4 regions of the Rhodococcus sp. 24CO genome follow, and region 1 is predicted to be linked to each of the others. Evidence: riboswitches for the same ligand, from Rfam matches in the RefSeq annotation. Region 1 holds a riboswitch; each other region holds the start of a gene.
What was found. A riboswitch is a leader RNA that binds a small molecule or an ion and turns the genes downstream of it on or off. The one in region 1 is predicted to bind cobalamin.
Positions count from the first base shown of each region.

Region 2: it holds a riboswitch for cobalamin, as region 1 does, so the genes downstream of both, V2B23_RS14980 (CbtB domain-containing protein) here and metE (5-methyltetrahydropteroyltriglutamate--homocysteine S-methyltransferase) in region 1, are expected to answer to the same signal.
Region 3: it holds a riboswitch for cobalamin, as region 1 does, so the genes downstream of both, V2B23_RS00185 (magnesium chelatase subunit D family protein) here and metE (5-methyltetrahydropteroyltriglutamate--homocysteine S-methyltransferase) in region 1, are expected to answer to the same signal.
Region 4: it holds a riboswitch for cobalamin, as region 1 does, so the genes downstream of both, cobN (cobaltochelatase subunit CobN) here and metE (5-methyltetrahydropteroyltriglutamate--homocysteine S-methyltransferase) in region 1, are expected to answer to the same signal.

Region 1 is NZ_JAZFNF010000015.1:22,841-27,037, reverse strand. Features, by position in the region: gene metE (5-methyltetrahydropteroyltriglutamate--homocysteine S-methyltransferase) at 1-2,193, opposite strand, end outside; cobalamin riboswitch at 2,330-2,537, opposite strand; gene V2B23_RS27945 (helix-turn-helix domain-containing protein) at 2,647-3,081, opposite strand; gene V2B23_RS27940 (response regulator) at 3,298-3,906, opposite strand; gene V2B23_RS27935 (sensor histidine kinase) at 3,903-4,197, opposite strand, start outside.
Region 2 is NZ_JAZFNF010000005.1:441,935-446,131, forward strand. Features, by position in the region: gene V2B23_RS14960 (LuxR C-terminal-related transcriptional regulator) at 1-826, shown strand, start outside; gene V2B23_RS14965 (HIT family protein) at 854-1,270, shown strand; gene V2B23_RS14970 (alpha/beta fold hydrolase) at 1,261-1,998, opposite strand; gene mhuD (mycobilin-forming heme oxygenase MhuD) at 2,043-2,351, shown strand; cobalamin riboswitch at 2,426-2,546, shown strand; gene V2B23_RS14980 (CbtB domain-containing protein) at 2,573-2,767, shown strand; gene V2B23_RS14985 (CbtA family protein) at 2,758-3,522, shown strand; gene V2B23_RS14990 (NAD(P)-binding domain-containing protein) at 3,582-4,197, opposite strand, start outside.
Region 3 is NZ_JAZFNF010000001.1:34,578-38,774, forward strand. Features, by position in the region: gene mqo (malate dehydrogenase (quinone)) at 1-1,169, shown strand, start outside; gene V2B23_RS00180 (GNAT family N-acetyltransferase) at 1,181-1,657, shown strand; adenosylcobalamin (AdoCbl) riboswitch at 1,710-1,856, shown strand; gene V2B23_RS00185 (magnesium chelatase subunit D family protein) at 1,893-3,809, shown strand; gene cobO (cob(I)yrinic acid a,c-diamide adenosyltransferase) at 3,833-4,197, shown strand, end outside.
Region 4 is NZ_JAZFNF010000001.1:782,487-786,683, forward strand. Features, by position in the region: gene cobN (cobaltochelatase subunit CobN) at 1-2,681, opposite strand, end outside; adenosylcobalamin (AdoCbl) riboswitch at 2,685-2,855, opposite strand; gene cobG (precorrin-3B synthase) at 2,903-4,045, shown strand; gene V2B23_RS03545 (precorrin-8X methylmutase) at 4,065-4,197, shown strand, end outside.

The sequences.
Region 1 (4,197 bases):
TCGTGTCTTCAAGCCGCAGTCAGGGTTGACCCACAGCCGTTCCACCGGGACGGCCTCGAGTGCTTCGCGCAGCGAACCGGCAATCTCGTCGACGCTCGGGACCCGCGGAGAGTGAATGTCGTACACACCGGGGCCGACACCCAGATCGAAGCCCACGGCGCTGAGGTCACCCAGAACCTCCATGTGCGAACGGGCCGCTTCGATCGAGGTGACATCGGCATCGAGTCCCGCGATCGCGCCGATCACGGCCCCGAACTCCGAGTAGCAGAGATGCGTATGGATCGCCGTGGAATCCGCGACCCCCGACGTTGCCAGCCGGAACGACCCGACCGACCAGTCCAGGTAGGCCGGCTGATCAGCGGCACGCAGCGGGAGCAATTCACGAAGTGCGGGCTCGTCCACCTGGATGATGCCGATGCCCGCAGCCTGCAGGTCGACGGTCTCGTCCCGAATCGCCAACGCAACCTGATTGGCGGAGTCGGCGAGAGGTTGATCGTCACGCACGAACGACCACGCCAGAATCGTGACCGGTCCCGTGAGCATCCCCTTGACCGGCTTGTCGGTCAAGGACTGCGCGTAGGTGATCCAGTCGACGGTCATCGGTTTCGGACGGGAGACGTCGCCGTAGAGGATCGGCGGACGGACACAGCGCGTGCCGTACGACTGAACCCAACCGTTCGCGGTCGCGAAGAAGCCGTCGAGTTGTTCGGCGAAGTACTGCACCATGTCATTGCGCTCGGGTTCGCCGTGCACGAGCACGTCCAGGTCCAATTTCTCCTGGAGTGCAACCACATCCGCGATCTCGCCGCGCATGCGCGAGATGTATTCAGGCTCGTCGATCTCGCCGTTGCGCAATGCCGCACGCGCCACCCGGATCTTGGATGTCTGCGGGTACGAACCGATAGTGGTGGTCGGAAGTGGAGGAAGCGGCAGCAATTCGGCTTGAGCCTTGCGACGCTCCGCCGCCGGGGCGCGGTTGGTCGCCGAATTCAGCACGGCTTCAAGACGTCCACGCACGCCGGCGTCGTTGAGTCGCTTGTCGTCCTTGCGAGTCGACGCGGCGGCGCGGGCGAGGCCGAATTCGTCCTCGACGGATTCGCGCCCCAGAGTAAGCGCGGTGGCAAGCGTGGTCACTTCCCGCACCTTTTCGGCGCCGAATGCAAGCCAGGAGCGCAGGGCTTTGTCCAGATCCGGTTCCTGGGAGAGTGAGTACGGAACGTGCAGGAGCGAGCATGACGTGGAGACGGCAAGGGTATCGACGCTGCCGAGCAGAGCGCCCAGCGTGGACAGCGCCGAATCCAGGTCCGTTCGCCAGATATTTCGGCCGTCGACAACTCCGGCGACAACGAGCTTGCGGGCGAGGTCTGGGACGGACCCAATCGAATCACGTCCTGCGACAAGGTCGATCGCAAAACCTTCGACTGCGGTGGACGCGAGGGCGGGAAGCGCATCGCCCAACGAGCCGAAGTACGACGCCAGCAGGATTGCCGGTCGATTCGACAGCGACGAAAGCTGTTCGTAGAGCGACCGGGCGGCTTCGATCTCTTCGTCGGTGCGGTCGCCGACGAGCGCCGGTTCGTCAATCTGCACCCACGCGGCCCCGGCGTCGGCGAGCTTGCCGAGAAGGTCCGCGTACAGCGGAACCAGTTCATCGATCCGGGTCAGAAGCGGTTCTTCGGTTCCGACAGCCTTCGAGAGGAGAAGGAACGTGACGGGGCCGATGACAACCGGGCGAGCGGGTATGCCGTCTGCGAGCGCTTCCGCCAGTTCGCCGAGCACTTTCGAGGCGTCGAGCGAGAACGTCGTGGACGGTGAAATCTCGGGGACGAGATAGTGGTAATTGGTATCGAACCACTTGGTCATCTCGAGTGGGGCGATGGTGTCGGTGCCGCGTGCGGCCGCAAAATAGCGGTCCAACGGATCGGCGACGGATGCGACCCTCTCGGGCAGCGCGCCGAGAAGCACTGCCGTGTCGAGCATCTGGTCATAGAAGGAAAAGGTGTTGACCGGGATGGAGTCGATTCCCTGGTCACGGAGGTCGGCCAAGCCCTGCCGACGCAGGTCACGGGCTACTCGCGCCAAGGCGTCGGCGTCGATGCGCCCCGCCCAGTAGCTTTCGATTGCCCGTTTGAGTTCGCGATGAGGACCGATACGCGGAGAGCCCAGCACGGTCGCGGTGAATGTTGTTGTCACGGAGTTTCTCCAGATTGCCAATGCACTGATGGCCACTGCCGGCAGACGGGTACACCTCATGAGGCCGCAATCAAACATGCGACCACGTCTCGAGATCTACGCGCCCATTCCACGAGGCGGTGGACCGTCGGGCACGGCGTGCCCGACACAGTCGGCAGGTCTTCGGACTCGCGGGCGCTCGATCGTGGTGATCGAACCTACTGGCCATCGCTTCCCAGGCAAAAGCCCAGTGCATGTAGACGGCGGTCGTTCCTGCTTACCGCTGCGGGACAGTCCCGGATTTTCACCGGGTTCCCTCTCACTCCGTCTGCCTGAGCTGACGGAGCTTCGACGCCAGGAACGGTCTTCGGGGCTCCTCATGACCGCGCCGGGCGAACCAGCTGCGTTGCCCAGCATAGGGCTATGTGCGTGGGAGCAGGAAAAGCAGTGCCCGTATGACTTGTGTCGACGGGTCTAGGCGCGCCACGAGTACGAGTTGGAGTCGGGAGGTACCCGGGGAAGATTCTCGGACGATCGGAGATTTTCGGCCATTTCGACAAGAAGGGCCTGTGAGGCTGGGGACAGGTCGACTACCCGAGACGTGAGATTGCGTAGGCGATCGTTGTGAAGCTGTGCGAGCAGAATGTGGTCGGAATCGCCGCTTGCGAGAAAGGGCACTTCTTGGTCGGGGTTGAAAAAATAGTCCGGAGTCACTTCGAAGAATCGGGCGAGGGCGGAGACAACTTCGGGTGAAGGGTTGGTGCGGACGCCCGTGCGGAGTTGCGACAAGTAGGGAGTAGAGATGCGACAACCGTCTTCGGTCATGCTGCGCACAACCATGGCGTTGGTGACGTGATTAGGGGCGGACTCGAACAGCGCATTCAATCGTTGGCTGAATCTTTGCGCCATGAGCCTTCCCCCTGTGTTGTCCGCTCAACCATCTGATAACTGGTAGGTAACCAAAGGTGGGTCGGTACTCCGCTATTCGGTTCCGCAACGCATTGTCGCGGAACCAGGTAACAGGATACGTGAATATTTGGGTTAGAACTGCAGGCGGGAGAGTGATTAACAATAATTGCGACGGAATTGCCGGATACGGGACTCTATGTGGGGACCCTGCTCTTCTTATAACCAACCGTTGGCTTCGGCGATTCGAGCAGATTCTCCACGCGTCGCACCTCCGGTCTTCCCCATCGCGGACGACAGGTGATTGCGAACGGTGCCAGCTGACAGGAATAGCTCGGCGGCGATAGCTGCAACGGGCGCGCCGGCCTTCGCGGCGCGCAGTACTTCCGTTTCACGATCGGTCAGTGGAGATTCGCCGCTGACGAGGCTGTCTGCCGCCAGCGTCGGATCTACGACGCGCAACCCCGCATGGACGCGTCGTACCGCGTCGGCGAGTTGCCGCGCCGGGGTGTCCTTGACGACAAAACCGGTGGCTCCCGCGTGCATCGCCTTGCGAAGAAATCCCGGCCGCCCGAAGGTCGTCACGATCAGCACCCGTGTTTGTGGGAGCGCTTCCAGCAACGCCGACGTGGCTGCAATCCCGTCCAGTCCCGGCATCTCCACGTCCAGCAGTGCAACATCGGGGCGGTGTTCCATCGCTGCCGCAACAACCTCGTCGCCTCGGCCGACTTCTGCGACCACGGTCAGATCGGTTTCGAGATCGAGGAGTGCGGCCAGGGCGCCGCGAACCAATGCCTGGTCGTCGGCAAGTAGTAGCCGGATGCTCACGTGTTCTCCTGTTCGTGGACCTTTAGTGAAAAGCCCTGGTGCGCGGCGGCGTTGATGATCACGCGGGCTCCCACCGCTGCGGCGCGTTCACGCAGTCCGGTCAACCCGTTGCCGATCGTCGTATTCTCGCCGGAGATCCCGTCGTCGAAAATTTCGACGCTCTTCTCGTCGATGGTGATGGTGCATTGTGTTGCGGCGCTGTGGCGTACGACGTTGGTGACGCCTTCACGAACGGTCCAGGCAAACAATTCCCGCAAGTGTCGCGGCACCATTTCGGTACTGTTCGGGGAA
Region 2 (4,197 bases), on a different contig from region 1:
TGCACATGAGGCCGTCGCAGCCCTGGGAGAGCCCGACAACAACGAGGAACTGTGGGCGTTTGTCCTCTACACGCACTGCCAGTACGCACTCACCTGCGGGGAAGAATCGACGGCTATCACGTTGCTGCGCAAGGGAATTTTCGACAACCCCGCAAAGCTGAAACCTGATTCTTTTGCGCTACCGTTGTTGCGCTCCACCAAAATCGATCTGGCTCTCGCGCTCGGCGACGGCAACTTGGCAATGGCGCTGTCGTCGGACATCGCCGAGCCGGCCGCCAATCCCTGGACACTGGTTTCCGTCGCGCGCCTATATCAGCGGGCCGGTCAGAATGAATCGGCAATCGCGCTGTGCCACCAATTCGATTGGGCGCGAGAGTCGTACCCACGCCCACAGATGGAGGCCCTCCTCATTCAAGCCGTCGCGCATTTGCGAGGTGACGAGCCGCGCCGCGCCGCCGAAGCCTGGTCGAATGCCTGCAGCATCGCCGACCAAACCGGCAATCTCCGATCGTTCTCGACCATATCTCGACGCGACGTCGATCACCTCGAATCCTTGGCACGTACCGGATCGAGCGCTCTTGCCCGATTCCTGAAACTTGCTCCAGGAGAAACATTTCCACACGAGCTGAACCTGGTCACTTTGACGGACAGAGAAAGACAAGTTCTTGATCTGATCGCGTCCCACGCCAGTTTGACGGAGATGGCAAACGCACTCTTCATCTCCGTCAACACGGTCAAGACTCAGGTGCGCACGCTCTACAGAAAACTTGAAGTCCACAATCGACGCGAAGCACTCACACGCGCACGGGAGCTACGTCTGCTCTGATCCACCGACGGGATACATTCTGTAGTCATGAGCCACACCTGCGTCTTCTGCAACATCATCTCGGCAGACGAGCCCGCAATTCGTGTTTTCGAAACCGAAACCGTGCTCGCATTTCTCGACGCCCGCCCGGTCAGCCGCGGACACACCCTTGTTGTGCCGAAACGCCACGCCACCAACCTCGACGGACTCGAAAACCACGAGGGCGCAGAGATGTTCCGGGTAGGCACAATCATCGCCGGCGCGCTGCGGCGGTGCGACATCGCCGCGGACGGCGTCAACATCCTGGTCAACGACGGACGTGCCGCCGGTCAGACCGTCTTTCACTCACATCTGCACGTCGTACCGCGACACAGCGGAGACAAAGCCAAGTTCGCAGCCGGGCTCCTGGCGAGGCGGGCCGTCGAACTCGAAGAAGCGGGAGCGTCGATCCGAAGTCAGCTCTGATCAACCAGGAACGCTGTCACTTCGTCGCGGTACCGCTCTGGTTGATCGTCGTGGACAAGGTGACCCGCGTCGGCAATGCGCACATACCGAGTCCCCGGACGCTCTGCCATCTCGCGCATCTGGCCGTGCGGGGTAATCGTGAACTCACCCTCGACGAGAAGGGTGGGTACCTCGATTGCACTCCACTGATCCCAGAAATGCCGCGTGCCCCATTCTTCCGAGATATCGCGAAAGGTCGACACGTCACCGTGCAGGTACCACCCGTCGTCGCGGCGGTCGAACGAATCCAGAAAGTATTGTCCCGCAACCGGACCGAAGAACTCCTTCACCGCATTATCCGTAGCAAACGGTTGCGGCCACGACGACACCATCTGAGCCCAGTTCTCCGCAGTGCGCCCGCGGAAATCCGGTGCCATGTCCTCGAGAACCAACGCACGCACTCGGTCCGGGTGTGCGGCGGCAAAACACCACGCGTGCAGGGCACCCATCGAGTGCCCGATCACGATCATCGGCGTGTCGATCACTGCCACCGCCGACGCAAGGTCTTCGACAAATGCCTCGGTCGTCAATTCTGCGGGCGCCGGCCGTCCGTGACCGGCCGCGTCGAACGTGTAGACGTGGCCGAACTCGCGAATCCAGGGCACATGCCGACGCCACGTTCGGGCACTACCCATGAGGCCGTGCAACAACAGAATCGGCTGGCCGGTACCACCTTCGTCATGCAACACGAATGTCACCGTACGCGGTGAAGCCGCGCGGTAATGTCGCTTACATGGCAGTCGTGAAGATCAATGCAATTGAAATCCCCGAGGGCGCCGGCCCCGAACTGGAAAAGCGCTTCGCAGCACGCGCACATGCCGTGGAGAACTCTCCCGGATTCCTCGGTTTCCAGCTCCTGCGCCCCACAGCTGGCGAGAACCGCTACTTCGTGGTCACGCAGTGGGAAACCGAGGAGGCGTTCGCCGACTGGCGTGACGGCCCGGCCCGCGCAGCGCATTCGGGTGAGCGCGCCAAGCCCGTCGCGTCGGGTGCGTCGCTGCTCGAGTTCGAGGTAGTTCTGGACGTCCCCGCCAAGAGTTGATCCGTGATCGTGCAGGGTTTTGCTCGCCTAGCGAGCAAAACCCTTCACGATTTTCGTGTATTCACTGCTAAAGTGCGCTCTGTACACGCGATGGTCGACAGGAATCCGGTGAAAGCCCGGAGCGGTCGCGCCACTGTAATTCGAGGTGAACCCACCTCGACAGCCAGACACTCCGGCCATCGCATTTGACCTAGGGGACGCGAAAATCCCAGGAGGCTTCGATGGCACTCGCCTACTCTCCCGACTCGTCGATCGATTCGACTCGTCTTGCCTTCCTCGCCGCAGCTATTGTGCTGTTCGCGATGCTGGCTCTCTACCTGGTCGGATTCGACCAGGGCGCAATCTCACGCACAGGCATGTACATGCATGAGCTGATGCACGACGGACGCCACTTGATGGGCCTCCCGTGCCACTAGTCGACAATTTCACGAAACTTCTGATTCGTGGCTTGTTGGCTGGTTTGATCGCAGGCATCCTTGCCGGCGGAGTTGCATTTGTGCTGGGTGAGCCGCACGTCAACGCTGCCATCGCGATCGAAGAAGCCAACAGTGCCGCCGGCGAAACCGCCGGACACACGCACGGCGACGAAGAAGCCCCACTCGTCAGTCGTGATGGTCAACGCGCTGGACTCTTCCTCGCAACGTCGCTCGCGGGCTTGGCCCTCGGTGCCATCTTCGCCGTAGTCGCCAACTACGCGCGACGGATCACCACCATGTCGGGACCGTTCTTGGCGATGGCCATCGCATTGGGAGGCTGGCTCGCCATCGAGGCGGTGCCGTTCTTCAAGTACCCGGCCAATCCGCCAGCCGTCGGCGATCCCGACACGATCAACCAGCGAACCTGGCTGTGGCTCGCGACCGTGATCCTCGGACTGCTGGCCGTCACCGCGGCCGCCGCGGCAGCAAAAGCTGTATCCGCCCACGAGTTCCTCAGCGTGCGCGTCGCCGCTCCGGTTGCTGCGTTCCTGGTCATCGTGGCAATCGGCTACGTTTCGCTACCCACGATCAACGAGGTGGGCGACGACTTCCCGGCAACTCTGCTGTGGGAGTTCCGCCTCTCGTCCCTCGCTACACAGGCAACCTTGTGGCTCGTACTCGGATTGGCATTTGCCTTCCTCACCGAGCGCGCGACCAAGAACGCCGAAGTAGCAAAAAAGTACGCCCTTCGCTGAAACTGCCGTGCGCCTTTATTAACCGCGCGCGGTTGATAAAGGCGCACAGCAGTTCTTTTTCAGCTCAGATGATGCACTTCCTGCAGCCCGTACACCGGCGTCGGAATGCCCTCGTAGCGCGCCTTCAACTGCAGAGCCAGGTACAGCGAGTAGTGGCGGGACTGATGCAGATTGCCGCCGTGGAACCAGAGCGCTTCCTGCTGCGTCGGCTTCCACATATTGCGCTGCTCGCCTTCCCACGGTCCCGGATCCTTGGTGGTGTTCGACCCCAGTCCCCAGACCTTGCCGACCTTGTCGGCGGTGTCCTGACCGATCAGATCGGCCACCCAACCGTTCATCGAGCCGTAGCCCGTTGCGTAGACCACCACGTCGGCCGGCAGTTCCGTACCGTCTTCGAGAATCACGCTGTTCTCGGTCAGCTCTCGAATGTTCCCGTGGGCGAGCTTGATGTCTCCGTTGGCAACCAGTTCGGCAGCGCCGACGTCGATGTAATAGCCCGAGCCGCGTCGTAGGTACTTCATGAACAGGCCCGAACCGTCGTCGCCCCAGTCGTGCTCGAAGCCGGCCTTCTCGAGGCGATCGTAGAAGTCCTTGTCGCGCTCACGGATTGCGTCGTACACCGGGATCTGGAACTCGTGCATGATCCGGTACGGCAACGAACCGAACGTGAGGTCC
Region 3 (4,197 bases), on a different contig from region 1:
ACGGCGAGGCCAACGCCAAGTACCTGCGTGCTCGCTACGACGCACTTGCCGGCCACCCGCTCTTCCGCGGCATGGAGTACATCGACGATCCGGCCGAGTTCACCAAGCGCCTGCCGCTGATGGCAAAGGGCCGCGACTTCTCGGACCCCATCGCCCTCAACTGGAGCCAGGACGGCACCGACGTCGACTTCGGAGCGCTCACCAAGCAGCTCGTCGGCTACATCGGCAAGACCGGCGGCAACATGTACTTCGGTCACGAGGTCACCAACCTCACCCAGAACTCGGACAAGACGTGGACCGTCAAGGTCACCAACCGCCGCACCGGTGAAAAGCGCGTCGTGCGTTCACGATTCGTCTTCGTCGGAGCCGGTGGTGGCGCTCTTCACCTGCTGCAGAAGTCGGGCATCAAGGAAGCCAAGGGCTTCGGCGGCTTCCCCGTCAGCGGCGCGTTCCTGCGATGCACCAACCCTGAGCTGATCGACCAGCACAGCGCCAAGGTCTACGGCAAAGCGGCCGTCGGCGCACCGCCCATGTCGGTTCCGCACCTCGACACTCGTGTCATCGGCAACAAGCCCGGCCTGCTGTTCGGACCGTACGCCGGCTGGTCACCCAAGTTCCTCAAGCAGGGCCGGGTCACGGACCTGCCCGGTTCGGTCAAGCCCAATAACATCCTCTCGATGCTCGGCGTCGGCGTCAGCGAACTCGGCCTGGTCAAGTACCTGGTCAGTGAGCTCACCAAGAGCGAAACCGGACGTATCTGGGACCTGCGTGAATTTGCGCCCAAGGCCGAGACCAAGGACTGGGAGCTCATCACCGCAGGCCAGCGCGTTCAGGTGATTCGCCGGGCCAAGGGCAAGGGTGGCGTCCTCGAATTCGGTACCGCCGTGGTGGCTGCCGAAGACGGAAGCATCGCCGGTCTGCTCGGTGCGTCCCCCGGCGCGTCGACGGCTGTTCCCGCGATGCTCGACGTGCTAGAGCGCTGCTTCCCGACCGAATTCCAGGGTTGGAAGGGCAAGCTGCGTGAGATGGTTCCGTCCATCGGCGTCAAGCTCACCGACAACGAAGGACTTTTCAACCAGGTCTGGGATTGGTCCTCGAAGGTCCTCGAGCTCGATTCCGCGACGTCAACCGAATCTCTTCCGGTCGCGGAGACCGCTGCAACTGTGTGATAGTCGCAACCATGACGGCAACAGCAGCATTGAAGCGTTCATGGGCACTCGACCTCGACAACAAGACTTTCTACGAGTTGTTGAAGCTTCGGGTAGAAGTATTTGTCGTCGAGCAGGCCTGCCCGTACCCCGAATTGGACGGGCGGGACCTGCTGACGGAAACCCGCCATTTCTGGCTGGAGCAGGATGGCGAAGTGGTGTGCACTCTCCGGCTCCTCGAAGAGCATGACGACGGCACGAAGAGCTTCCGTATCGGTCGGCTCTGCACGTCACGTGAAGCACGCGGACAGGGCCATACGACGCGATTGCTGCAAGCTGCGCTGGCCGAAGTGGGCGAAGCGCCGTGCCGCATCAACGCTCAGACCTATCTGGTCGACATGTACAGCAAGCACGGCTTCAAAGCTGACGGCGAAGAATTTATCGAGGACGGTATTCCGCACACCCCGATGCGCCGCGGTGGCGGCGAGCCGTTTGAGCTCGCCAGCTGAAACGCAGTCATACACCCGACCCAGTCGGCTCACGGAATTGTGGGCCGACTAGGGTTTTTTCGATACCGAATGCTCGCGGGGAAGTCCTGTTCGATTCAGGTGCGGTCCCGCCACTGTAAAGATCTCACGAGATCCCAGCCAGATTGCCGCGACATTCGGATGAAGCCAAGTTCTCGGCGAGGAAACCGAGAGGTGGAGGGATGTCGACGTGCGTATAGAAGGCGATCAGGCGGCGGTGGCGGGTTTCCCGTTCAGCGCGGTAGTGGGCCAGGACCAACTTCGTTTGGCGCTGATCCTGTGTGCCGTACACCCCGGAATCGGTGGTGTGCTGGTTCGCGGCGAAAAGGGCACGGCTAAATCCACCGTTGTGCGCGCTTTGACGGCTTTGCTACCGGCTGTCGACGACGGCGGTGTGACGCGTCCGGCCAGGTTGGTCGAACTGCCCGTCGGGGCAACGGAAGACCGCGTGATCGGCTCGATCGACCTCGAGAAGGTATTGCGCGACGGTGAGCGCGCCTTCCAGCCAGGACTACTGGCCGCGGCGCATCAGGGTGTTCTGTACGTCGACGAGGTGAACCTGCTGCACGATCACCTGGTGGACGTACTGCTCGACGCGGCGGCGATGGGCCGAGTGCATGTGGAGCGGGACGGAATTTCGCACTCGCACGCCGCGAAGTTCGTCCTCGTCGGAACGATGAATCCCGAAGAGGGAGAATTGCGTCCACAGCTGCTGGATCGTTTTGGCCTTGCAGTGGACGTGTCGGCGTCTCGGGACGTGGATGTGCGCATGGAGGTAGTTCGACGACGCCTCGACTACGAACGCGATCCACAGGCGTTTGCCCACAGCTACGCATCGGCCGATCAGGAACTCGCCGCCGAAATCCTCTCTGCGCGTAGCCGACTCGATGACGTCGAGCTGAGCAACCGCGAACTTCGGCGCATCGCGTCGCTGTGCGCGTCCTTCGACGTCGACGGAATGCGCGCCGATCTTGTTCTCGCCCGTACCGCCACCGCTCACGCTGCGTGGCGCGGTGGCAGTGAAGTCACCGAGGAAGACGTACGAGTCGCGGCGGAACTGACACTGCCGCATCGCCGCCGACGCGATCCCTTCGACGAGCCGGGCCTCGATCAGCAGCAACTCGACGACGCGATGGATCGTGCAGACGAGGATGCTCGGGCCGGCGAGCCTGAACCGCCCCAGAATCCAGAAGGTGGGGAATCCGACGGCGGGGAACCCGAGGGTGGGGAACCCGATGACGGGGGCCCTGATGACGGGGGACCTGATGATGACGGGCCTCATGACGATCCGGACGGTCCGGGCGGGGGAGTTCGCTCTACCGATCGACCGTCTGCCCCACCGAGTAGTCAATTCAAGGCGAAACTTCTCGAAGTTCCCGGTGTCGGTGAGGGTGCGCCCGGTCGGCGTTCACGATCCACGTCGACGCGCGGACGCGTCGTGCGGTCCACCACCGACCGTGGGCACGGCCTGCACCTGACGAGCACGGTGTTTGCCGCAGCGGAATCGCAGATTGCGCGGGGCCGCACGGTGGGCCGTCTACGGTTGGCGCCGGCCGATCTGCGCGGCGCGATTCGCGAAGGGCGCGAAGGCAATCTGATCGTGTTCGTGGTGGACGCGTCGGGGTCGATGGCGGCACGTGACCGGCTTTCCGCTGTGACGGGCGCCGTTGTCTCACTGTTGCGCGACGCTTACCAGCGCCGCGACAAGGTAGCCGTCATCACCGTCCGGGGCCGCGAAGCTGAGCTGGTTCTGCCGCCGACGTCGTCCGTGGACATCGCTGTTCGCCGATTGCAGTCCATGCGAACAGGTGGCAAATCACCACTCGCAGAAGGTTTCTTGCGTGCCCGTGAGGTGATTCTGCGTGAGCGGCTCAGGGATCCGCAGCGCCGCGCGCTCATGGTTGCGCTCACAGACGGGCGAGCCACCGGCGGCAAGGACGCGCTGCACCGCGCTCGTGTTGCCGCGCACCTGCTCGCCGATGCATCGGTTGCTTCGATCGTCGTGGACTGCGAAACCGGGCTTGTCCGTTTGGGATTGGCCGCCGAATTGGCCCGAGAACTACGAGGTGGATGCGTCCGCCTTGCCGAATTGTCAGCTCAGCAGGTCGCGGGTGTCGTCCGCGCCGCCGCCTAACGTTTTCATTTCAGGAGATCACCATGCCTAAAGGCGTTCCCGACACAGTCCCCGACGACGGCTTGACCACACGTCAGCGTCGTAACGCACCGGTGCTTGCTGTCCATACCGGACCGGGAAAGGGTAAGTCCACCGCAGCCTTCGGGATGGCGCTGCGTGCCTGGAACCAGGGATTCGACATCGGCGTCTTCCAGTTCGTGAAGAGCGCAAAGTGGAAGGTCGGCGAGGAAGCCGCGTTCCGCGCACTCGGAAACCTGCACGACGAGAGTGGCGTCGGTGGGCCGGTGCAGTGGCACAAGATGGGTGAGGGCTGGTCCTGGACCCGTAAGGCCGGCAGCGAGGAAGACCACGCGGCTGCAGCAGCGGAGGGATGGCAGGAGATCGCCCG
Region 4 (4,197 bases), on a different contig from region 1:
ACGACGCGTCGACTGGCTTCGTCCCAGACGGGGCGAACACCGAGGAGCGCAAACACTTCGGCGATGTCGTCGCCGGATGTACGCATGGCGGCGGTACCCCACACGGACAGACCCACCGAACGTGGGTACTCCCCGTGATCGGCGAGGTAGCGGGCGGCAAGAGACTCCGCCATGGCCTGGCCGGTCTCCCACGCCAGACGCGACGGAACCGCCTTGGGATCGACCGAGTAGAAATTGCGGCCAGTGGGGAGCACGTTGATCAATCCGCGCAGCGGCGATCCACTCGGGCCGGCCGCGATGAAGCCGCCGTCGAGTGCGTGCAGCACCTGCTTGATCTCGCCGGAGGTTTGACGCAGACGCGGTACTACCTCGGTGGCTGCGAACTGCAGAATCTTGATGACGGTCGGATCGTCGCTGAGTCCCTGCGCCGCAGCGGGATTCCACTCGGCGTCGGACATGGCGCGGATGAGCGCGTGCGCCTTTTCTTCGATGTCGTCGACGCGGTTACGTGATTCGTCGCCGTCCTCGCTCAGGCCGAGTGCCTCACGAAGACCGGGAACGCTCTGCTCGCCGCCCCACATCTGTCGCGCCCGCAGCATCGCGAGTACCAGTTCGATTTCGGCGTCACCCTCGGGTGCGCGGCCGAGGATGTGCAAACCGTCGCGGATCTGGACGTCCTTGATCTCGCACAGCCAGCCGTCGACGTGCAGGAGCATGTCGTCGAACACGTCTTCTTCCGGACGTTCGGCAAGTCCGAGGTCGTGGTCCATCTTGGCTGCACGCATCAGGGTCCAGATCTGCTGGCGGATGGCCGGCAGCTTGGACGGATCGAGCGCGGAGATGTTGGAGTGCTCGTCGAGTAGTTGTTCGAGCCGGGAAATGTCGCCGTAGCTTTCGGCGCGGGCCATCGGCGGGATCAGGTGATCGACCAGCGTCGCGTGCGCCCGGCGCTTTGCCTGGGTTCCCTCCCCCGGGTCGTTCACGAGGAACGGGTAGATCAGGGGCAGGTCACCGAGCGCGGCGTCGGTACCGCAGCTGCTGGACATGCCGAGCGTCTTGCCCGGCAGCCATTCGAGGTTGCCGTGCTTGCCCAGGTGAACAACCGCGTCGGCACCAAATCCGCCGTTGTCCGGGGTCGCAGCGATCCAACGGTACGCGGCAAGGTAGTGGTGACTCGGCGGCAGATCGGGATCGTGGTAGATCGCGACGGGCTTCTCACCAAAGCCCCGAGGCGGCTGAACCATGAGCACGATGTTGTTGAATCGCAGTGCGGCGATGACGATTTCGCCGTCCGGGTCCTGCGACCGGTCGACGTACAGCTCGCCGGGCGCTTCACCCCAGTGCTCTTCGACGCCGCTACGCAGATCTTCAGGCAGGGTGGCGAACCACTCGCGGTACTGCGCTGCCGAAATGCGGATCGGGTTGCCCTCGAGCTGCTCGGCCGTGAGCCAATCGGGATCCTGCCCGCCGGCCGCGATCAACGCATGAATCAGAGCGTCGCCATCCTTGGCGGCCAAGCCGGGAACAGAGTCGGGACCGTCGACGGGTCCGAGGTCGTAACCGGTGCTGCGCATTTCGGTCAGCAGGTCGATCGCGCTGGCTGGTGTGTCGAGTCCAACGGCATTGCCGATGCGAGCGTGCTTCGTTGGGTATGCCGACAGCATCAATGCAACACGACGCTCCGGCGTCGGAATATGACGCAACTTGCCGTGGCGCACCGCGATTCCGGCCACGCGGGCTGCACGCTCCGGATCAGGCATGTACGTGGAGAGACCGTCGGAATCGATTTCCTTGAACGAGAACGGCACCGTGATGATGCGTCCGTCGAATTCGGGGACCGCAACCTGGGTTGCGACATCGAGCGGCGACAGTCCGTCGTCGTTGGCATCCCAGGTAGCGCGACTGCTGGTCAGGCACAGCCCCTGCAAGATCGGTACGTCCAGTGCGGCGAGTGCTGCCACGTCCCAGGCTTCGTCGTCGCCGCCCGCGGACGCGGTGGCCGGCTTCGTTCCGCCGGCTGCGAGAACCGTCACGACCATGGCGTCGGCGCGGCGGAGTGTGGTCAGCAATTCAGCTTCGGCGCTGCGCAACGAGGCGCAGTAGATCGGGAGCGCAGTGCCGCCGGCATCGGCAATCGCATCGCAGAGCGCCTGGACGTAGCGGGTATTCCCGGCGAGGTGCTGGGCGCGGTAATAGAGAACCGCGATGACGGGACCACTGTTGGCGGTGATGTCTGGGGCAAAATCAGCAATTCCCCACGACGGCAGCCGCGCCGGGGCCTCGAAGCCGTGACCGGTGAGCAGCACCGTGTCGGACAGGAAGTGGTGCAGCTGAGCGAGGTTGTCTGCGCCGCCTTCCGCCAGGTAGTTGTGCGCTTCAGCCGCAACGCCCGGGGAGACAGTCGAGCACTCCATGAGGTCGGCATCAGGTGCGTGTTCGCCGCCGAGCACCACGACGGGCAGGCCGCTGGCCAGGACCATGTTCAGGCCGTCTTCCCAGCTCCGACGGCTGCCGAGGATGCGCACGATCACAAGATCGGCGCCGTCGAGCAAGCCAGGTAGATCCTCGGAAACCAGCAGCCTGGACGGGTTTGCCCACCGATACGAAACGCCGTCGCCGTTGTCCTGGCTTGCGCGAGCGCTCAGCAGATCGGTGTCGGACGTCGAGAGCAGAAGAATCACAGGTGAAACCTTCCTGGGGTTTCGCGCCCCGTGAAAAAGATCTTTCATGGACAGCAGTTGAGGGTCTGACTCGTGTGTACAAACGGAAACAGTTCCGCTTGCACACACTCACAGTGGCGCGACCGCACCGGAATCTCACCGGTTTCCTCACCTGCTGTCACTGGTTGCCCGTGATGCTACCGGTCGCGGGTCCGCGCTCTGCACGGTCGTACCCTTGACCCATGTCCACAGACCGTTCGCAGCCAGATGCGTGCCCTGGAGCACTGCAAGTTCACCAGGCCGCAGCCGGCCCGTTGGCGCGCGTGCGCCTACCCGGCGGCGCGCTGGCTCCACACCAGTTGCAGACGCTTGCCGAGGCCGCCCGCGACGTGGGCAACGGGCAGATGGAACTCACCTCACGCGGAAATATTCAACTCCGCGCTGTCAAAGACCCCCACGTATTTGCCGAACGGATCGCGTCCGCCGGTTTGCTTCCCTCAGCGACGCACGAGCGGGTTCGCAACATTCTGGCGTCGCCGCTCTCCGGCCGAATCGGGGGTGTCGCCGATGTGCGTGAGCTGGTTCGCCATCTTGACGCGGCGGTGCAGTCGGACCCGGCGTTGGCGCAGTTACCAGGACGAACACTCTTCACACTCGACGACGGCCGCGGCGACATCAGTGGTCTGCACGGCGATTTCGGACTGCACGCCCACAGCGAATCCGAGCACTCCCTCGTGCTCGCGGGGCATCGCACCAACCACCTCGTCCATGTCGACGACGCTGTGCCGTTGCTCCTCGACACCGCGCACGCGTTCCTGAATCTTCGTGACAAGCACTGGCGACTGGCCGAAGTGCCCGACGGAATCGCTCGAACCATCGACCGCCTGGGACTTTCGGCCGAATTTGCTGGTGCCGTCGACCTTGCCCCAGACGCCGGGCCGGCCATCGGGTGGCTCGAACAACGCGACGGAACCGTCGCATTGGGCGGCGGGCTCCGCTTCGGACTCCTCGACGCACGGCTCGCCGAATTCCTCGCCGCCATCGAAAAACCCGTGGTCGTGACGCCGTGGCGCTCGATCATGATCTTCGATCTGGACGAAGGTGCAGCCGAGCAGGTGGTGCGAGTTCTCGCGCCGATGGGCTTGATCTTCGACGAGAATTCGCCGTGGCTCGACGTCACAGCCTGCACCGGAAGCCCCGGATGCGAGAAGTCGCTCGCCGATGTCCGAGCGGACGCCATCGAAGCCGTCGAGCAGGATTCACTACCGATCGAAGGCCGGCAGCACTGGGCGGGCTGTGACCGTTCCTGCGGGCGCCCCCGCGCGAAAGTAGCCGACGTGATTGCGACGACTGACGGTTACCGGGTGAATCAGACCGATCAGTGATACCTCTATCCTGTGCCCCATGATCGAGTACATCCGTGACGGCGCAGAAATTTATCGCCAGTCCTTTGCCACAATTCGGGCCGAAGCCGACCTGAGCCGTTTCCCGGCGGATGTCTCGCAAGCTGTTGTGCGGATGATCCATGCCAGCGGTC